One region of the Chryseobacterium sp. HR92 genome, then DNA from elsewhere that is predicted to be linked to it. Evidence: riboswitches for the same ligand, from Rfam matches in the RefSeq annotation. Region 1 holds a riboswitch; each other region holds the start of a gene.

Region 1 (5,062 bases):
TCAGGAAATTAGGTCATGATAAGGATGAAACAAAACGCCTGCAGGTTGTTAAGAGAAAAATTACTCAACAGCTGAAAAAAGAGGAAGTCATTGAAAAAATTGCAGAAACCAATGAAAAACTGGAAGAACAACGTAAAAGTGACCGCGCTATCTGGATGAAGATCGGACAGCGTGTTCGTATTACAGGAAGCACCAGTGTGGGAACTATTGAAAAGATTTCCAGAAACAAGGTGATTGTTAATTATGGAACCTTCAAGACTACGATTAATGCAGATGAACTTGAGAGAATTTAAGTAATCTGAAGTGAGTTTAAAAAGAACTCATTTTACGCAAATACTAAGAGAGAGTACCCAATGATACTCTCTCTTTTTTATTTTATTTCTTAATGAATTTTAACCGGATTGCACTATTTTTATCTTTCAGCTGAATAAAATAAATTCCTTCGGATAAATTACTAAGGCTTACTTTATGATCGGAAACTTTTCCTTCACTTGTTTTCTGCCCCAATACATTATAAATTTCATAATCCGTTGCTTCTGAAATTCCGGAGATATTTAAAACATCGGATGCCGGATTTGGATAAATTTCAGGTTTTGCCGATTTACCGGCTTCGTTTACTGCCAGTGTAGGGTTAAGAAAGTTTATACCATAATCCTCAACTTCTCCATAGGTAAATGAACCACAGGCATCCGCAGGCACTTCCTGTCTGCACATTACCCTCATCACAAGTCCGCAACCATTAATTACAGAGTTTGGCAATGTAGGATAACCAGGAATAGAAAATGTGGTTACAACCGGAGCTGTTGAGGTCACATTATTCGCAACCAGTATTCTTTCATTAGAATCAAAAACACCATTGCCATTAATATCTATCCATGCTGTTACAGTGATAGGACTTGGTGTGCCAGTCCATGTATTACTCACTGAAAGCGTATTTCCTACGCTTCCTGCTAAAAATTTAATTCTTCGGTCTACATCAGTTCTGTAATCAATATAGTTGGAAGCTCCGGAGTTGCTCACCATTGGAGCTGTCATTCCCGTTGAACTTACCGTTACATTGGATATATATACCATTGTTGCATCTATAGAGGCAGTAGTGCAATAATTGAGTGATGTTGCAAAAAATATAGGGTTCGACCACATTCCCTGGGTAGTGCATACTTTTGCTACCTGTACTTCATACACTGTACAAGGCTGTAGATTCGTAATAGTAAATGAATTTTGCCCAGGTACAGGAGTAGCCACCATCCAGGTAGTAGTTCCGGGTAATCTGTATCTGATAAAATTATTCGGGGTATCAGGATCGGCCGTCCAGGTAACGGTTCCGGAGGTAAGGGTTATATTGGACATCTGAACACCGGTGGGAGCATTCGTATCACAGTAAAATAATGATTTTAATTCTGTTTCTATTTTATTTTCTGCCTGAAAGCTGGAAATTCCCAAAATAAAAGAGCATACATAAAGTAGTTTTTTTGTCATGTTTATTAGTTTTAAAATTCTCTTGAAAAATAAGTCATTTTTTTGAATATGATTTACATTTAACTTATTTATTATCACTTATTTCTTTCATAAAATATTATGGCTAAGGCATCATTTTATAGGATCAACTGAAAACCAATACAAGATTTAATAAACTGCTACGTTATAATTATCTTCCGAAAAGCATTTAATTTATATATTTGAGGATCAAAAAAATTTCATGATGACTTTTATAAACAAAGCATTCTATTTATCCGCTTTCAGTATTTTATCTATAGCTTTTGTAAAAGGGCAGACTAAAGTTCCTTTTGGAGTTGTAAAAGCTGAAGAAGGATATGCCAACGTACGTGTACATAAAGACGACTATCGAAAAATTGTAGACAAGATCCGTATGCGTAAAGGAGATGTATTTGTTTATGTAAAACCGGCTCCGGGAGAAACGGAATGGATCTGGATCAAATATCCGGAGAAACAGGATGATGACAAACCTTTTGTACGTTATGAAACTCTTGATAAAGAAGGAATGGTTAATAAAGGGCGTATTGCATATGTAGACCAGCTTCCCGCCTATACTCCATCCAAATCTAAAAACGGAAGATCTCTCATTTTCACAGATAATTCTGATCCTAAAATCCCTACTGCACAAAGAAGCAAAGTAGTAATTGATATTTATCCTTCCAATGCTGGATACCGTAAAAAAGAAAAAGATGCAGAAGGAAAAATTCTTACCATTGATAAAGTAAAGCCCTGGGGAATCGGAAATGACCTTCCCGAAGGAATGACTGAAATCAAATCAATCAGAGTACAACAGCCCGGAAGAGGATCTGTTTTTGTAAGAGAAGCCATCAAAAATATGTTCCAGCCAACCATGGATTTTGAGAACATTGGAGTAACGTCCCTTGACTCTGACAATATTTTCCTTTATATGATAAATGGTTCAGGAGAAAACAGATACACCACTCTTTGGACGATTAAGAAAGGAAGAGTAATCAGCCAGATTATTTACCATAATCCGGAATAAATTCGCTACTTTTGCACCTGAAAAGTTTTACGCTTATTCATCACAGAAATTGGTTCTGCATCACTGCAGATTAAAAGGGAACCGTGTGAAAATCACGGACTGTCGCGCAACTGTAAGTAACTGAAATCTTTATCAAAGATCCACTGTGCGAGGCATGGGAAGGAGATAAAAGATGTTACAAGTCAGGAGACCTGCCTGTTTCTTTAAACAAATAACTTTCGCGATTTGAAGTTGTATTGATCTGATGGATTGTTTCAGGGGTTCTCTAAGTTCCTGTCATTATTCTGTTGTTTTAATATCGTTTTCATTTCGCTTTAATTAATAATGATATATGACTACAGAAGAAAGAATTGAAGCATCCGAAACCAGAATCTTTAAAGCGGTTTTCCCTAACACAACCAATCATTACGATACCCTTTTTGGTGGTACGGCTATGCAGCTGATGGACGAAGTAGCTTTTATTACCGCTACCAGATTTGCCAGAAAAAGAGTGGTAACGGTGAGCAGTGACAAGATCGATTTCAAGAAACCTATTCCAGCCGGAACTATTGTGGAACTGATCGGGAAAGTTTCATACGTTGGAAAAACCAGTATGAAAGTAAACGTTGAAATTTACACTGAACAAATGTACTCTTACGAAAGAGAAAAAGCCATTGTAGGTGATTTTACTTTTGTAGCGATCGATGAATTCAAGAAACCAATCCAGATACTATAAATAATATAGCTTCGGGCGGCCTTTGGCCGCCCGAAGCTTATTCTATTTTCATTAATTTTATTTCACAACTTTTTCTGTTTCCAGACTTCTGCTTAATAAAAATTCAAAGGCCTCTCCCATTTCATCCGATGCTCTGTTGATCGCATTTTCAAGCATATTTCGGATTTGTTTTTCTGTTACTCCGGCTTCCGTCCAGCTTTTTCCTGAAGTATGGGAATTTAAGATAAATGGCATAATTCTGTCAATCCCACAGGCAAAAATAGCATCAGGAGTTTTCTCATCTTCAAACTCAAGCCATAGATTAAAAAACTCTGTACGCAAAGGTTCATCCAGGATTCCGAAAATCTTTTGGGCAGATACCTTCTCTCTGTCAAACTTCCCTACCATTGCTTTTTCATCAAAAATAAAGGTGTCTCCAGCTTCTATCTCTACCAAATCATGAATGGAAAGCATTCTTATCACTCTCAACAGATCAATATCTGCACGGTTTTTAGCATATGGATAAAGGATCTGAGCCAGAATGATGATCTGCCAGGAGTGTTCTGCAGTATTCTCTCTTCGGGAATCGTCAGCATTATAATTTCTTCGCTGTACATTTTTCAAGGCATCCACTGCCAGGATAAAATCAATCTCTTTCTGAATTTTCATCTTACTTTTCTCTATTATATTGTTCTGAAGGATACACCTTTGTTTTGGTTACCCATTTATTATTGATCTTTTCTTTAGTGATTACTTTCACGCGGCCTTCTACCGTCATGTCTTCTTCTTTTTCAAAGACTTTATCAAGCCCTTTATTGGGAATAACTGCATATTCAGTGGTAAAAATATCACAGCAGCCGGATTTTCCATAGGAGATCAAGCGTTTACGTTGGACATCAACATCAAAAATATCAAGGGAACTGGATGCAAGATCCGTAAGTTCTTTACTCTTCACAAATGCCATTCTTGTACTGTTGAACACATAAACATCATAGGAAGCTGCACTATAGTTTCCCATATTTCCGTTCCTTACCGCTATATCTTCTGTTCCATCAAAATTAAAATCATTTATGATTACTGAGTTTTGTTTATTCGTCAGCTGGATCATTTTTCCAAGCTTGGGTTTTTCAGCCTGATCTGTTTCCAATACCAGATCATCCGATGCAAAAGTCTGTATCTTTGTATTTTTGTGATCAAACAACTCTACAGTTCCTTTTCCGCTACATCTGTCATCATAGCAATTTTCTACCTGAATAATGGCATCATAATTCTTTGAAGCATTTTTAACCTCAAACTGATATTGCCCAAAACATGCTGGCCCAAGTAAAACAAAAGCAGGTAAATGCTTATACTTATTGAATAAATTCATGGTAAAAGTAAATGATTTAGGTGTTTTTTTCCTAACAAAAATACGAATCATAATACCGATCTCAAAATTCCAACCTTATTATCTGTAAGGATTTGAAACATTTTAACAGCCTTTAAATGAAAGAGTATTCAGTGATAAGAAGCTGTTCCCGCTATACACTCATACTCCTCGCTCCTTACTAAACCCAAACCACTGTGGGGTAACCGCTGCTATCGGGGCTATATTATGGGTAATGAGTAATAAATAATGAATGATAACTTTTTCTCTTCATTTCTTTCATTTTCAATTAAAATTTAAACATTTTTTGACCAAATTCATTTTTCATAAAATTTACGATAAAAATTATTTCACTGATTACCAATTGTTTATATTATTTATTTTAAAAATTTCACTACTTTGTATTGCATAATACCATTTTATTTACATATCTTTGTAATGTAAAATCGAAATAGGTACAACTAGCTAGGTTCCGAACTTCGAAAATTATATAACTAATTAA
Region 2 (5,062 bases), 1.9 Mb from region 1:
TTAAAGTTTGGTTATTTGTATAAAAAGGTGAAGTGAGCCGGGATATTTCCGCCCTCTGTTTTCCATTTAAAGTGTCCGTTTTTATCAAAGCAGTACACAAATCCCATGGATACGTAATTTCTGGCATCTGTCATGTAGATATCTTCTGTAATTGGGTTTACAGCAATTCCGTAAGGTGTTTTAATGGCTGTTTCGTATTCTTTGTCGAAAATCCTGTTCGCAATGATTTGTTCTGTTTTCACATCAATAATTCCAAAACTCTTTTTATAGCTGTGGGTATTGTAATTGAATTCATTGCCGTAGAAATAAAGTTTATCATTAACGATTGTCATTTCACTTACAGCAAGGTGGAAATCTTTTTTAACCATTCCCGTTGCTGCATCTATAAGATATAAACTGGAAGGAACATTATAGTAATCTCCTCTTGAACTCACATACAGATCACCATAATTGTCTTTTTTAATGTGGTGAAGATTGATCGCAACATTTAATTTTTTAAGTTCTGTGAAAGTGTTCAGATCAATTACGGAAACAGTATTATCGTAATCGGGAGCTTTATATCCTCCGGAATTGGCCACAAATAATGTATTCCCTACAATTTCCATTTCTTCAGGCTGATATCCCACTACCACTTCACGCTGAATGGAAAGAGAAGCTGTGTCAATTTCCACTACTTTTCCTTTTGGTGCTTTTGGGTTTATTGCTACAGGACCGGCATAACTGCTGGCATAAGCTTTCCCGTCTTTGAAGGCCAAATATCTGCAGTTTTGCAAAGGAATAGAAGTAATACGCTTTGCTGTTTTTGCGTCCAATACTTCAATTTTATTGGAAACATTGACAACGATGTACAGCTTGCTGCCGTAGACTTTAATATCATTTCCTACATCTCCCAGCTCTTTCACCACATTCGGGTTAATCTCAGCATAGATATTCCGGTAGTAGGTTCCTTTGGTATAATCAAAAAAGTCCAGCGTACATTTGTTGCTTCCCATATTTCCTTCATTCAGCATATAGAAACCTTTTATTGCCGTATTTTCTGATGGAAGTCCTTCTACCACTTCCTGGCGGACAATGATATCATCTGTACGGCATGAAGTAAGAAAAGCTAATACAAGAAATAAAAAATAAAAGTTTAGTTTTCTCATAGGGTGAAGTTTAGAATAAGTTTAAAGTTTCTTCCGGGCATCGGATAATTGATTACTACGTCATAGTATTGATTGAAGATATTATTCATCTCCAGGCTTACTTTAAATTGATGATTGGCCCAGTTGAATTTTTTCTGAACAGACAGATCATGAGTATACCAGGGCTGTACATAATTGTATTGAATGTTGTCCTGATTCACATCATACCTTTCTCCAACGTACATCGCGCTGTAATTGAAGCTCCAGTCTTTATAATCTGCCATCAGACTGAAAGACCCGCTATGCCAGGGCGTATAGGGAATCTGATTACGATAAAAAGTATCCTCCGGGTCAGTCATATCTCTTGCACTTTGATAGGTATAAGAAAGCAGCGGTCTGAGGATTACTTTTCCCAGCTGAAATTCTGTCTGTACATTCACGTCAGCACCTATGATTTCAACCATTCCAAGGTTCATCATCAGCCAGCGGAACATGCTTCCGTTTGGAGCTGCTACAATTTTATCCTGTACTTTGTTGTAGTAACCGTCTACTTTAGCATAAAAGGTCTTAAAGAGACGGTTGTTATAATTCTTCTGATAGGTAAATCCTACATCATACTGATTAGTAAACTCCGGTTTCAGGTAAGTATTGCCGATATTGGTATAATATAAATCATTGAAGGTTGGAAGTCGGAAAATCCTTTTATAGAAAGCTCTGAGGGTAAGCTCAGGAATTTTTTCAGGCTGATAGCTCATAAATACGGCAGGCGTCCACTCTCTGCTGTCTCCGGGTCTTTTGTTTTTTCTTACTTCTTCAAAAGTAAAAGTTCCTAAAAGGCTTCCCAGGATTTTGAACCTGTTCCATTGATATGTTGTTGCCAATGCTACCAATGTGGTGTAACGTGTAGGATAAGAAAAGTTATCCAGATTGGCATCCAGATTATTATACTGAAAATCTCCACTCAGGCTGACATCCCAATTGGGAGTAATAGAATAGATATTGGATGAGGAAAGATAAAGCTCTCGTTGGATATAAGTATTATCGGTATGAATAATGGATTGCGAACGAACTGTGTCCATAAAATGGGTATAATCGTAAGCGAATTTTGCTTTCAATTGGGTTTCAAACTTGGGAAACAGTTTTTTTCTCAGATTGGCCTGTACAAAATAATTTTCATCAGAAAGTCTCGCTCCTCTTCCTCCGAAACGTCCATTCACAATAGGTGCCGGCATTCCACGGTCTGAAATATAACCATAACCACGGATATTCCAGCTTCCGTTATTTAAAATTCCGTTGAAAGACGTTTCAAAACGCTTTGCTTTGATATCTGAATCCTGTCTCTTAGCAATGGTATCATAAGCCTGCTGGCCGTCAGGATATTTCTTGGCATATCGAAATCTGTAAATTCCGTCACTCTGCATAAATTCTCCACTGAAGCTGGCGGAAATTCTGTCTGAAATTTTCTGTTCCAATCGGAATGACGGATTAAAAAGATCAATGGAGGCACTTTTTGCTCTTATAACGAGATTGGTTTTTCTTGTTCCTTTAAATACAGGTGTTTTTGGCTGTAAATAGATAGATCCCGAAGACCCGAAGTCTTTTGCCGGTTGAAAAATCTCACTTTTCTGTCCGTTGTATAATGATATTTCTTCCAGATCGTCCAAAGAATATCTTCCCAGGTCAACAAGTCCGTTTTGGGCATTTCCCAGTTGAATTCCATCATAGAAAACCCCTACATGCTGGCTTCCCATGCTACGGATATTAATGGTTTTCAAACCACCCAATCCTCCATAGTCTTTGATCTGCACTCCGGAAAAATACCGCAGGGCATCTGCTACGGAATGACTGTTCAGCCTTTCCAGCTGCTCGCCCTGCAGGGTTTGCGCCGGAAGAATTTCTTTGAAATTTTTCTTGTAAAGGCTGATCACCTTGATGGATTCTTCCCGAACACTGTCTTTTTTCTTGATTTGAGAGGACAAAAGTTGAGATGTTATCACCAGTATTGTGAAAACAGCTTTATGAATTGCAGAAGTAGTTAGTTTTGCTGCCATTAGCTCATTTAGGATAATGATGACGCTAATGGATGTAAGAATACAACGACAAAGCACAGCTGTCACTGCACAGAATCATTGATGTCCTAAGCTTTATTCCACGAAAGCGTCAAACGATTATTTTCTGGCAGGTCTTCTGACTTACTCCATTTTTGAAATCCTTCCCATTAAAAAAACAGTGGATATATTCTTCAAAAACTTTGGTGCGGAGCTTACAGCAGCGGGTCTGTTCCGGATTTTCACCGGATTCCCTTTTAAGAGCTTTTTATGGCTCACCAAATTTCGGCAAAGATAAAGAATTATTCCTAACCCCCAATTAAAATCATGATTCATAAACAATTAAAGCTCCCGAAGGAGCTTTAACATCATTTCATAGAGGGCACCATCTTAAATTCCAATATTCAGGAAAACACTGAATCTTGATTTTGCTTCAATATCTCCTCCTGCCAGATGAGTATACATGGGAAGCATAAGTTCACTTCCCAGACTCAACTTTTTATAAGAGGCCTCAAATCCCAGTTTTCCGTACAAAGCACTTCCTGCAGTATTGGGCAAGGCTTCATCGAATTGTTTATTCTGGGCATAGACCTCTCCCTGAACTCCCGTTTTTATAGAAAAAATAGATTTTTTATTTCCTGCAACCTGATAAAATCCCGTCGCTGCATAGTTCCATTGGTTCCCAAAACGGTAATTTTTCTTATTCTCAGTTTTGATCGTGTAATCTGTATTAACCAATACAGCTACTTTATTTTTCTGAAATTTATAATTCAAAGCCGCCTGATAATCCCAGCTTCCGGTTCCCAACTGAAAACTTGGATTAACACCGGACGCTCCTTTTTCATCAAATTTCCCCAAAGGTATTTTTACTCCTAAACCTCCGCTCAGATGGTGGAAATTATCTTTAGAGCTCATCAGCTGGTAAATCCCCATTAGGTTCAGATCTCCGATTCCATTGATTTTGATATCTCCCTGCATTGTTTTCTTTTCATGGAAATGAAAGGGCAGGCTTGCATATACGCTCAGTTTTTTAGTCAGTGGAATTTTCTCCCAAAGCTGCAGCGTATTGAAATACTGATCCTGGGTAAGGTCTTTTACAAATAAATTTTCTTTGGCTTTATAATGCTGAGCAAAGTATTTGATTCCGATAAACTGTGGATTCAATAAAGACTCAAAGCCGGAAGATCCGTTTCCTGCTGCACAGCCGCACGCATCACAATCATCATCAAAATCGAATCTGCTAAAGGTATTCGGATCAATATAAGCACTGTCTCTAATAATCTTTGCCTGATACTGACTAAACAGGATCAAACTTACTATCACTATAATCTTCTTCATGTTTTCTATAAAATTATTCTGCAAATTTTGGATTGGATATAAAACTTTTATCCGATAATGTTTTCAGGAACGCAATGATTGATTGTTTTTCCTGACTATTCATAGCAATTCCCACATGACCATTCTGTTTTAATTGTGGATCAAGGTTGGGATTATCTTCCACCTGATCCGAGTAGAAATTGAGTACCGCCTCTAAGGTGTAAAATCTTCCATCATGCATATAAGGTGCAGTATATTCTACATTTCTTAAACTCGGAACACGGAATTTCATCCAATCTACCTGATTAAGGCTAACTCTGTAACGTCCCGCATCCTTAAATTCTGTATTGTAATACATTCCCGTATTTCTGAAGCTTTCATCAGTAAACAGTTCTCCGCTATGGCAGGAAGCACATTTCTGTCCAAACAAAGCTATTCCCTGAGATTCTGCTGAAGTCAGCTGTTCCTTTCCCTGTTTGAATCTGTCGTATTTTGAATCCGCAGAGATCAGTGAAGCCATAAACTGCGACAATGCTTTCAGAATTCTTTCTCCTGTAATGGTTTCATCTCCAT
Region 3 (5,062 bases), 1.5 Mb from region 1:
GTTCTATGATGTGAGCACTCCATCCTGTCACTCTTGAAATAACAAATAAGGGGGTGAACATCAGAGTAGGAACTCCCATCAGATGATAAGAAACAGCGGAGAACCAGTCCAGATTCGGGAACATTTTCTTTTCTTCCCACATGATCGTTTCCAGTCTTTCAGCAATATCATACAGCAGCATATCTCCTGCTTCTTCGGAAAGTTCTTTAGCCACTTTTTTAATGACTACATTTCTCGGATCTGAAATGGTATACACCGGATGCCCGAATCCGATAATCACTTCTTTATTGGCAATGCGCTGGCGAATATCACTTTCAGCTTCATCCGGAGAATTATAACGGCTCTGGATTTCAAAAGCAACTTCATTAGCACCTCCATGTTTTGGTCCTCTTAAGGCACCAATGGCTCCGGTAATGGCAGAGTAAATGTCAGATCCTGTTCCTGCAATCACACGGCTCGTAAATGTTGAGGCATTAAATTCATGTTCTGCATAAAGGTTTAACGAAATTTCCATTGCTTTTACCCATGACTCTGCGGGTTTCTTCCCGTGTAACAGGTGAAGGAAATGCCCTCCTATTGTATCATCATCAGTTTCTACATCAATTTCTTTTCCATTATGGGTATAATGGTACCAATATAAAAGACCTGAGCTGAAAGATGCCAGTAATTTGTCTGCAATATCTCTTGCTCCCGCCATATTATGGTCATCTTTTTCCGGCTGAATACTTCCGATAGCAGAAACCATAGAACGCATGACATCCATTGGATGGGCTGCAGCAGGAATACTCTTAAGGATATTTCTCACAGAATGAGGCAGTCCTCTCAAAGATTTCAGCTTAGCTTTATAGTTTTTCAATTGTGCTCCGGTAGGCAGCTGGCCATAGATCAAAAGATAGGCTACTTCTTCAAACTGTGCTTTCTCTGCCAGATCCAGAATATCATATCCTCTGTAATGGAGATCGTTTCCACTTTTTCCGACACTGCAAAGCGCAGTATTACCTGCTGCTACCCCTGAAAGCGCAACGCTTTTTTTAGGTTTAAATGTGGGTTCACTGTTATTTGACATTATCAATTATTTTGTTTAAAAAGGTTGTCTAATTTTTGTTCGTAGTCGTAATATCCAATGCTTTGGTAGAGCTCTTCCCTGGTTTGCATGGTATCTAAGACATTGGCCTGGGTTCCTTCTTTGCGAAGATGTTCATATACATTCTGGGCAGCTTTATTGGCAGCACGGAAAGCCGATAGCGGATAAAGAATCAGTTCTACACCTGCATTTTTTAACTCCTCCACCGTGTACATTTTTATCATCCCGAATTCGGTAATATTGGCCAGCACCGGAATTCCCGTAGCTTCAACAAATTTGTGATAAAAGCTTAAGTCAGGAACGGCTTCTGCAAAAATGAAATCTGCTCCCGCTTCCTTGTAAGCGACCGCTCTTTCCAGTGTTTTTTCTAATCCTTCATTGGCAAATGCATCTGTACGGGCACCAATTACAAAATTTTCATCGGTACGGGCATCTGCCGCAGCTTTCAATCTGTCTACCATTTCTTCTTTGGTTACCACTTCTTTTCCCGGTCGGTGTCCACAGCGTTTTGCTCCTACCTGATCTTCAATATGCAGAGCCGCAGCCCCGGCTTTAATCAGTGACTTTACGGTTCTTGCAACATTGAATGCTGAAGGCCCAAATCCGGTGTCAACATCTACCATTAATGGTACTTCGCAGACATTCGTGATACGCTGAACATCTATCAATACATCTTCCAGCGTGGTAATTCCTAAATCAGGAACCCCCAAAGAACCGGCAGCAACACCACCTCCTGAAAGGTAAATTGCATTGAAACCTGTCTGCTGTGCTAATAACGCATGATTGGCATTAATGGTACCAACAATCTGAAGCGGACTTTCTTTTCGCATGGCCTCCCGGAATTTCATGCCGGGAGACTTCAAACTTTCACTTGTAGTCATTATAATATTTATTGTTTAGTTGAAATTTGTTTACAGAAGACCATGAACAGGCACAACAGCAGCCACCATCATTCCATGTGATGGTAAAAAGGAGATCAAAAGGAAGCTGATTGATGTTAATCGTTTTTTGTAATCCGGAATTCGGAATCATTATCTCCATGCAAGCCTGTTTATTTCCAAGTCTGCTGCTTCTGCATAAATAATCGAAATCGAATGGGTACATTTTTTAACTTTTTATATTGATTAAATCTTCATAAAAAGTTCCTGGCAAACTTCACAATGTTTGTAAGAAAGAAAAATATGGAAAAGGAAAATACGATGAATACACGATAATGAAAGAGCATACTACCCCACTACTTATTTGCATCACAAAAATAACATGAGCTGACAAAATATATTGATCCCACTGTTATCCATATCGTATCATACCTGACTATAAGCTTCAGACCGCGAAAGCATCGTCAATTCGAAATAGGCAGGTCTCCTGACTTGTAACAGTTTTTATCGCCCTTCCCATATAACCAGGTATACAGTGGACCTTTATTTGATAAAAACCTTGATGTTACTTACAGTTGCGCGACAGTTCGTGATTTGCACACGATTCCCTTTTAAGACACAGCTAAGTGTAACCAGTTTCGGTTGATAAAGAAGATGTTAAGAACTCCTTGGTGGTAAATATAGGTATTTTATAAAAACGTGAAAGATATTTTATGCAAACAATAACTATTTATCTATAACCCATTGATTTTGTTGTTATTAAAAATACACTTTTCATCCAATAGGCATTATAATTTAGATGATTATGCTTGTTTTTTGTTACTAAATCCCTAAGATATGAGACGAAAAAATCAAACAAGTTTAAAGAAACCGCTTATTTACTATTGTTTTTCATCCTGTGATTAAAGTGTTTTTTTGAATTGTTTTTTTAAGGATAGTGGATCTTTATCTTTTGATATTAAATGATCTTTTTTATATCTTTTTTAGCCAGAAATTTTAATCTTTATTCTTCAATCCATTTTCTGAAAGCAACTGTGTTGCTTTGTAATCAGAGGAGTTTCAGTACTTTTTTTGGAATGGATCATTTTATACAGCCGGGTATCATTCAATACATTGAAAAAATCCGCCAAAAAGTGACGGATTTTATAGTATTTGAGATTCTGTTAAAATTAATTTGCGGCCGGATCAATCAGTCCTGTAGTAAGACTTAAAAATTTCAGCAGATTTTTATGGTCAAAAAGCAAGGTTGCATAATGTTTCCCTTTCTTAAAAACCAGTTTTGAACCTCCTGGAAATTCACTGCCTGCATCAAGTTTCTGCGTTTTAGCATTGTATTTACTGAACTTAGTTTTGCTGTCCTGCAGTGTGCTTTTATTCATAATAAGGCCAAATGGAAGCCCTTCTACCACTACAGGTTTATTCTCTGAAATGGTAAAAAACATTTCATTAACAGCATTATTTCCTCCCAAGCTGCAGTACAACTCCAAACCTGTTTTTGTAGGCCATTTTGCATATTTTTCCTCATTGGCATCTTCATAAAACATAGTTTTCACATTCAATGCTTTTGAGATTTTATCGGGAGTTTGTGGAAAAATAAATTCTGTATTTTTATCCAATAAGGAGTTGAGAACTGCTGTTTTCTGTGAAAATGCAGTGATACTTATCAGCTGAAAAAAGAGGGTTAAGATGAAAGTTAGTGGTTTCGTCTTCATGGATTGTTTAAAATTTTAATGATTTGAAAGTTAAAGGTATTAAAATTTTGATTAAAACCACATTTTAAGCAATTTTCCACACCTTCTTTCTGTCTTTTGCTATTTTCTTTCTTGTACATTAAACACGGTGCCAGCAGGATCTGTAATCCAGTGCATATTTTCAGGAAGCTCTTCAATCTCATCACAGGTTTCTACTCCGTTCGATTGGAGGTATTCTGTAGCTTTTTCTACATCAGGAACCGTCAGCTGTAACCAGGTTTCAGAATGGGTGTAATTATCTACACAGTCTAACCAGATGATATTATTCCCGAATTTTACCTCATGGGTTCTGGAAACAGTTGGATTATTAATCGGTTTTTCTTCAACATTCAGATGTAAAATATCCCTGTAAAAAGCTACCGTTTTTTCATATTTATTTTTTGGAATTTTTATGGCAATATTTATTCCTGCTTCAAATTTTGTATCCATATTGTAGGTTTAACAGTTGTAAAAAATAAAATTAATTAAGACATTATTTACACTTCAACATTCCCTGTTACAATTTCTCCGGAACGTCTGTAATTCGCTATAATGACTCCTTTTGATGTTACATGGCTTTCCGTCAGAACAAAAGCAGCCGGAACCGAATTATCATCAAACAGCTTTTTCCCTCGGCCAAGGATCAACGGATATATTTTTAGGCGAAGTTCATCTACAAGATCATGTTTCAACAACAGATGAATCAGTTCGCTACTGCCCCAAATCTGAATATCAGCACCTTCCGATTGTTTAAGTTTCCGGATATCATCCAGGTTTTTGAGAAAAAAGGTATTCTTCCAATCCGAATGTTCCATGGTTTGAGACAGAACATACTTGTTTCCTTCATTGATTCCCGGCCAAAATTCAGCATGCTGAGGCCAGTACGATGAAAAAATATCAAATGTTTTTCTTCCAAGGAGATAATCAGTCTGTTTCATTTCTTCCTGCATGATTTCACCGAAAAGTTCATCACCATATGATACAGTCCATCCGCCATATTTAAAATTTCCGGATGTATCTTCTTCAGGGCCGCCAGGTGCCTGCATAACACCATCCATTGTAATCATTGATAAGACAATTATTTTTCTCATTATATTCAATTTTATAAATGATATTCTATCTGATTATTGTAAAAAACTATTCAGGTAATTCAGAATTGTTGCGGTTTGCATCATCAGGCTGACATGGCTTTGCCCCGGAACAATTGCCAGTTGGGATTTGGGCATAGGCCCCATATCTGCAGACACTCCACCGCCTAATAATTTATAAGTTTTTGCCAGCTCGGTTTTATCTAAACCATCATTATCTCCAGCAATAATTAAAACAGGCGCTGAAATTTTAGAAATATTATCATCACCCAGGTCGAATGG
Region 4 (5,062 bases), 1.5 Mb from region 1:
GAAGTTTTTCAATCTGAACTGAATCTGTCATGCCAGTGCTGTATCCACCCTGATTTTGCAGAAGGAGTAAGAGCATTATTAGTCGACAAAGATATGTCTCCAAAATGGCATCCCGCAACATTGGATGACATTACGGAAGAATGGGTAGATTCTTACTTTAAAGAATTGAAAATGGAAAATGAAAAGCTGAGAATGGAGATCTAAGTATTAGAAATGAAGTTTTTACATTCTTTTTTCAACATCTGATAATAGCATTTTTCCATCAATAGAGAACATTGAACTATCAACCTTAAACTTTAAATCAAGAAATTATGTCAAATATAGCATTCATAGGATTAGGAAATATGGGCGGGCCTATGGCCGTTAACCTGATCAAAAAAGGCCATCATGTTGTGGGTTTTGACCTTTCGGAAGAAGCTCTAAAAATATTGGTGTCAGAGGGAGGACAGGCTGCCGAATCTGCTGTATTAGCATCTAAGGATGCTGATGTAGTGATCTCAATGCTGCCTTCAGGAAAACACGTAGCTGACCTTTATTCAGAAGAGTTTATAAACAGTCTGAAACCAAACACATTATTGATTGACAGCAGCACTATTGATGCGGTTACAGCACGTACAGTTGCTGAACTTGCTGCTTCAAAAGGCTGCAGAATGATAGATGCCCCCGTTTCAGGAGGAACTGCAGGAGCTCAGGCGGGTACATTAACCTTTATTGTGGGTGGTAAACAGGAAGATTATGAAAAAGCCAGACCGATACTTAAGTGTATGGGACAGAATATATTCCATGCCGGAGAATCCGGAGCGGGACAGGTTGCTAAAATCTGTAATAATATGCTGCTGGCCATTCATATGATCGGAACTTCAGAAGCTATCAATCTGGGCGTAAAACATGGTCTTAACCCTCAGACTTTAAGCGAAATTATGCAGAAAAGCTCCGGGAAAAACTGGTCTCTAGATGTGTATAATCCTTATCCGGGAGTGATGGAAAATGCTCCGGCTTCCCGTAATTATTCCGGTGGTTTTGCCGTAGACCTGATGACAAAAGATTTGGGTCTTGCTGCAGAAGCCGGACTGGAAACCAAAACATCCACACCTCTCGGCAATACCGCATTGAATTTATACAGAATGTGGAGCGAATCCGGAAACGGAAAAACAGACTTTTCAAGTATTATCCAATTTCTAAATAGAGACCTTTAAAAATTTGAATAGAAGATAAAAACCTCTCTATGACCACTTTTCAATAATTTTCAACTATCAACTATCAACTATCAACTATCAACTATCAATTAAAAATGACTTTCGAAACATTACTATATCAACAAAACGGGCACATCGGAACACTGAGGATTAACCGTCCGCAGGCATTAAATGCTTTGAATAAACAGGTTTTACAGGAACTGAAATCATTTGCCAGCCAGATAAGATCAGATAAAAATATCAGAGTGTTAATTATTACAGGTTCCGGTGAAAAAGCTTTTGTTGCAGGGGCGGATATTAAAGCAATGCAGCAAATGACTCCCGCAGAAGCAGAGACTTTTTCAATTGCTGCACAAGCTTCTTTTAATGCGATCGAAGAACTTCCTTTTGCGGTGATAGCCGCTGTAAATGGTTTTGCATTGGGAGGAGGTTGTGAACTCGCTTTATCCTGTGATATTATTCTGGCCAGCGGGAAAGCAAAATTTGGACTCCCTGAAGTAACATTAGGATTATTGCCTTGTTTTGGCGGAACCCAGCGTCTTCCAAGAGCTATTGGATTATACAAAGCAAGAGAAATGGTTTTCTCCGGAGAATTTTATTCCGCAGAAGCCTGTAAAGATTTTGGTTTTGTCAATCATGTTTTTGCTCCCGAAGAATTACTGAACGAAGCCCAAAAACTGGCAGAAAAAATTGCTGCAAGAGGACCTGTAGCTGTGGCAAAAGCGAAACAATCTTTAAATACAGGATTTGAACTGCATATCACAGACGGATTACAGCAGGAAGCCGCCTTATTCGGAGAATTGTTTACAACACAAGATCACAATGAAGGCATTGGGGCATTTATAGAAAAACGAAACCCGGACTTTAAAGGAAGCTAATGGGAATGGAAAATTGAGAATTAAAACTAGGATGGCTTAACATAATAAATCGTTAGGTATCATGCTTAATTTTTTAATTCTCAATTTTTATTAGATGGTGATTCCATGATTGTTTTTCACTTCAGCCATGACAAACGTACTGTGGGTACTCCCGATAGAATCTACAGATCCAAGTTTGTTAAACACAAAATCCTGGTAATGTTTCATATCCCGTACCTGAACTTTCAAAAGGAAATCAAAATCTCCGGAAATATTGTAACATTCCGCAACTTCTTCAATTTCTAAAATTTCTTTCACAAAATCATACCCCACAGATCTGTCGTGAATTTTTAGCTTAATCTGACAGAAAACCGTAAAGCTGCGGTTGAGCTTTTCAGCATCAAGAACAGCCGCATACCTTTTCACAAATCCTTCCTGTTCCAATCTTTTTACCCTTTCAAAAACCGGTGAAGTAGAGAGGTTCACTTCCTTTGCAAGCTCTTTAACGGTCAGTTTTGCATTTTTCTGGAGCAGCCTGAGCAGCTGTACATCCTTATCATCGAGTTGTTCCACAGAATATTATTCTTTTAGATTATAAAAACAGTCAAATTTAAAGAATTGTATGCTTTTATTAATGTTTTTAAAAGTTTATTTTGCTTAATTAATTGACTTTAATTGTATGTTTATTCTGTATTGTTAATTTTACACAAAATTAAAAACTTTTACTGATGACCATTGTTAGAGGTAAAAGTACAGTTCTTTAGAGATACTTCATCAAACAGGAAAGGTTTTACTTAACGTAGACTAATAGGGAATCGTGTGAGAATCACGAGCTGTCGCGCAACTGTAAGTAACACCGAAGGTTTCTGTCCTTGTATATCCACTGCCAAAATCGGGAAGGATGACGGAAACTGTTACAAGTCAGGAGACCTGCCTTTACTGAATTGACAATGCTTTCGCGGTCTGAAGCTTTTGGGTCATACAGATGATATATCGGATTCATGTGTTTTTTCTTTATGGGAAATGCACAATCTGTTATATCATGATTCCAGAAATTTTTATCCGTTAAAACATTCCGAAGCATTTTAAAAAGACTTTACCATTAAGTTTAATTAAAAAGTAAAAAAATGCAAACTCACATTCTGGGCTATCCGCGTATTGGTAGCAAAAGAGAACTCAAAAAAGCCTGCGAGCAATATTGGTCAGGTAAAATCCTTTTGGAAGAACTTCTGAATACAGGCAGAAATATCTGTAACCAAAACTGGAACATTCAGAAAGAAGCGGGAATAGATCTTATTCCTTGTAATGATTTTTCATACTATGATCAGGTATTGGACATGAGCCTTGTGGTAGGGGCGATTCCTGCACGTTACCATGAAGTAGTGCTTAAAAAGAACAACTCTGAACTGGATCTTTATTTTGCAATGGCAAGAGGATATCAGAAAGATGGACTAGATATTACTGCAATGGAAATGACAAAATGGTTCGATACCAATTATCATTATATCGTTCCCGAGTTTTATAAAAACCAGCAGTTTAAACTGAGCTCAGATAAAATTTTTAATGAATTTGCAGGAGCAAAACAGGCAGGAATCAATGCAAAACCTGTAATTATCGGACTGGTTTCTTATCTGTTATTAGGAAAAGAGAAAGAAGAAGGATTTGATAAACTGGATCTGGCTGCAAACCTTCTTCCCGTATATATAGAGATCTTAACTAAACTTCAGGAGCAGGGCGCAGAGTGGATTCAGTTTGATGAACCTTTTTTAGCATTGGATTTAACGGAGAAAGCAAAAGAAACCTATCATTTTGTGTACGCCGAAATAAGAAAACGTTTCCCGAAACTGAAATTTATGGTGGCCACTTATTTTGAAGGATTAAATGATAATGGATTACTTGCTGTATCACTTCCTGTAAATGTATTACATATTGATCTTGTGAGAAATCCTGAACAATTAGACGATATTCTGAATATTGTTCCGGAAAGTTTAAGTCTTTCATTGGGAGTGGTTGACGGAAGAAATATCTGGAAAAATGATTTTGAAAAGTCTTTATATTTCATCAATAAAGCAATTGAGAAATTAGGATCAGAAAGGATTTTGATTGCTCCTTCCTCTTCATTGCTTCATTCGCCATGTGATCTGGATTTTGAAACCAGTCTTAACCCGGAAATTAAAAACTGGCTGGCTTTTGCCAAACAGAAAGTGACAGAAGTTGTAACGCTTAAAGAACTGGTATCCGGAACAGAAAATGAACAGATTCTTGCTTCTTTTGAAGAAAATAAAAAAGCAATTGCAAGCAGAAAAACATCCTCGCTTATTCATAATGATGAGGTGAAGCAAAGAGCAAATGCTGTCACTGAAAAAGATACACAAAGGATAAATACTTTTAAAATCCGTAAAGAAGAACAGCAGAAAGTACTACAGCTTCCTTTATTCCCAACGACTACGATCGGATCATTTCCACAGACAACGGAGGTAAGAAGCTGGAGAGCAAAATTCAAGAAAGGAGAGCTGACAGCAGAACAGTATGATACATTACTGAAGGAGGAAACCCAAAGAACGATTAACTGGCAGGAAGACATCGGAATAGATGTATTGGTTCACGGGGAATTTGAACGTAACGATATGGTGGAATATTTCGGGGAACAGCTGGAAGGTTTTGTATTCACAAAAAATGGCTGGGTACAGAGCTATGGAAGCCGTTGTGTAAAACCTCCTGTGATCTTCGGTGATGTTTCCCGTCCGACACCAATGACGGTATATTGGTCTCAATATGCACAATCCCAGACTGAAAAATGGGTAAAAGGAATGCTTACGGGTCCGGTTACTATTTTACAATGGTCATTTGTGCGTGATGATCAGCCTCGTTCCGAGACATGTAAACAGATTGCTCTGGCCATCCGTGATGAGGTTGTGGATCTTGAAAAAGCAGGAATCAGAATTATTCAGATTGATGAGCCTGCGATAAGAGAAGGGCTTCCATTACGAAAAACAGATTGGCAGAACT

Evidence for each region. A riboswitch is a leader RNA that binds a small molecule or an ion and turns the genes downstream of it on or off. The one in region 1 is predicted to bind cobalamin.
Region 2: linked by a shared signal. The riboswitch ahead of SFA27_RS21190 (TonB-dependent receptor plug domain-containing protein) and the one ahead of SFA27_RS06365 (acyl-CoA thioesterase) in region 1 are both predicted to bind cobalamin.
Region 3: linked by a shared signal. The riboswitch ahead of SFA27_RS13130 (hypothetical protein) and the one ahead of SFA27_RS06365 (acyl-CoA thioesterase) in region 1 are both predicted to bind cobalamin.
Region 4: linked by a shared signal. The riboswitch ahead of metE (5-methyltetrahydropteroyltriglutamate--homocysteine S-methyltransferase) and the one ahead of SFA27_RS06365 (acyl-CoA thioesterase) in region 1 are both predicted to bind cobalamin.

The regions. Positions count from the first base shown of each region.
Region 1 covers NZ_CP139139.1:1,409,852-1,414,913, reverse strand. Annotated here, with positions in the region: gene SFA27_RS06380 (endonuclease MutS2) at 1-293, shown strand, start outside; gene SFA27_RS06375 (GEVED domain-containing protein) at 376-1,479, opposite strand; gene SFA27_RS06370 (hypothetical protein) at 1,700-2,500, shown strand; cobalamin riboswitch at 2,534-2,714, shown strand; gene SFA27_RS06365 (acyl-CoA thioesterase) at 2,832-3,215, shown strand; gene SFA27_RS06360 (HD domain-containing protein) at 3,273-3,863, opposite strand; gene SFA27_RS06355 (XAC2610-related protein) at 3,865-4,563, opposite strand.
Region 2 covers NZ_CP139139.1:4,662,093-4,667,154, forward strand. Annotated here, with positions in the region: gene SFA27_RS21185 (YncE family protein) at 12-1,145, opposite strand; gene SFA27_RS21190 (TonB-dependent receptor plug domain-containing protein) at 1,142-3,175, opposite strand; cobalamin riboswitch at 3,284-3,470, opposite strand; gene SFA27_RS21195 (transporter) at 3,563-4,510, opposite strand; gene SFA27_RS21200 (cytochrome-c peroxidase) at 4,524-5,062, opposite strand, start outside.
Region 3 covers NZ_CP139139.1:2,896,578-2,901,639, forward strand. Annotated here, with positions in the region: gene prpC (2-methylcitrate synthase) at 1-1,066, opposite strand, end outside; gene prpB (methylisocitrate lyase) at 1,069-1,965, opposite strand; gene SFA27_RS13130 (hypothetical protein) at 1,952-2,188, opposite strand; cobalamin riboswitch at 2,422-2,614, opposite strand; gene SFA27_RS13135 (hypothetical protein) at 3,132-3,674, opposite strand; gene SFA27_RS13140 (VOC family protein) at 3,774-4,142, opposite strand; gene SFA27_RS13145 (dihydrofolate reductase family protein) at 4,190-4,783, opposite strand; gene SFA27_RS13150 (alpha/beta fold hydrolase) at 4,817-5,062, opposite strand, start outside.
Region 4 covers NZ_CP139139.1:2,885,987-2,891,048, reverse strand. Annotated here, with positions in the region: gene SFA27_RS13100 (enoyl-CoA hydratase/isomerase family protein) at 1-204, shown strand, start outside; gene mmsB (3-hydroxyisobutyrate dehydrogenase) at 312-1,196, shown strand; gene SFA27_RS13090 (enoyl-CoA hydratase/isomerase family protein) at 1,292-2,074, shown strand; gene SFA27_RS13085 (Lrp/AsnC family transcriptional regulator) at 2,165-2,626, opposite strand; cobalamin riboswitch at 2,822-3,006, shown strand; gene metE (5-methyltetrahydropteroyltriglutamate--homocysteine S-methyltransferase) at 3,181-5,062, shown strand, end outside.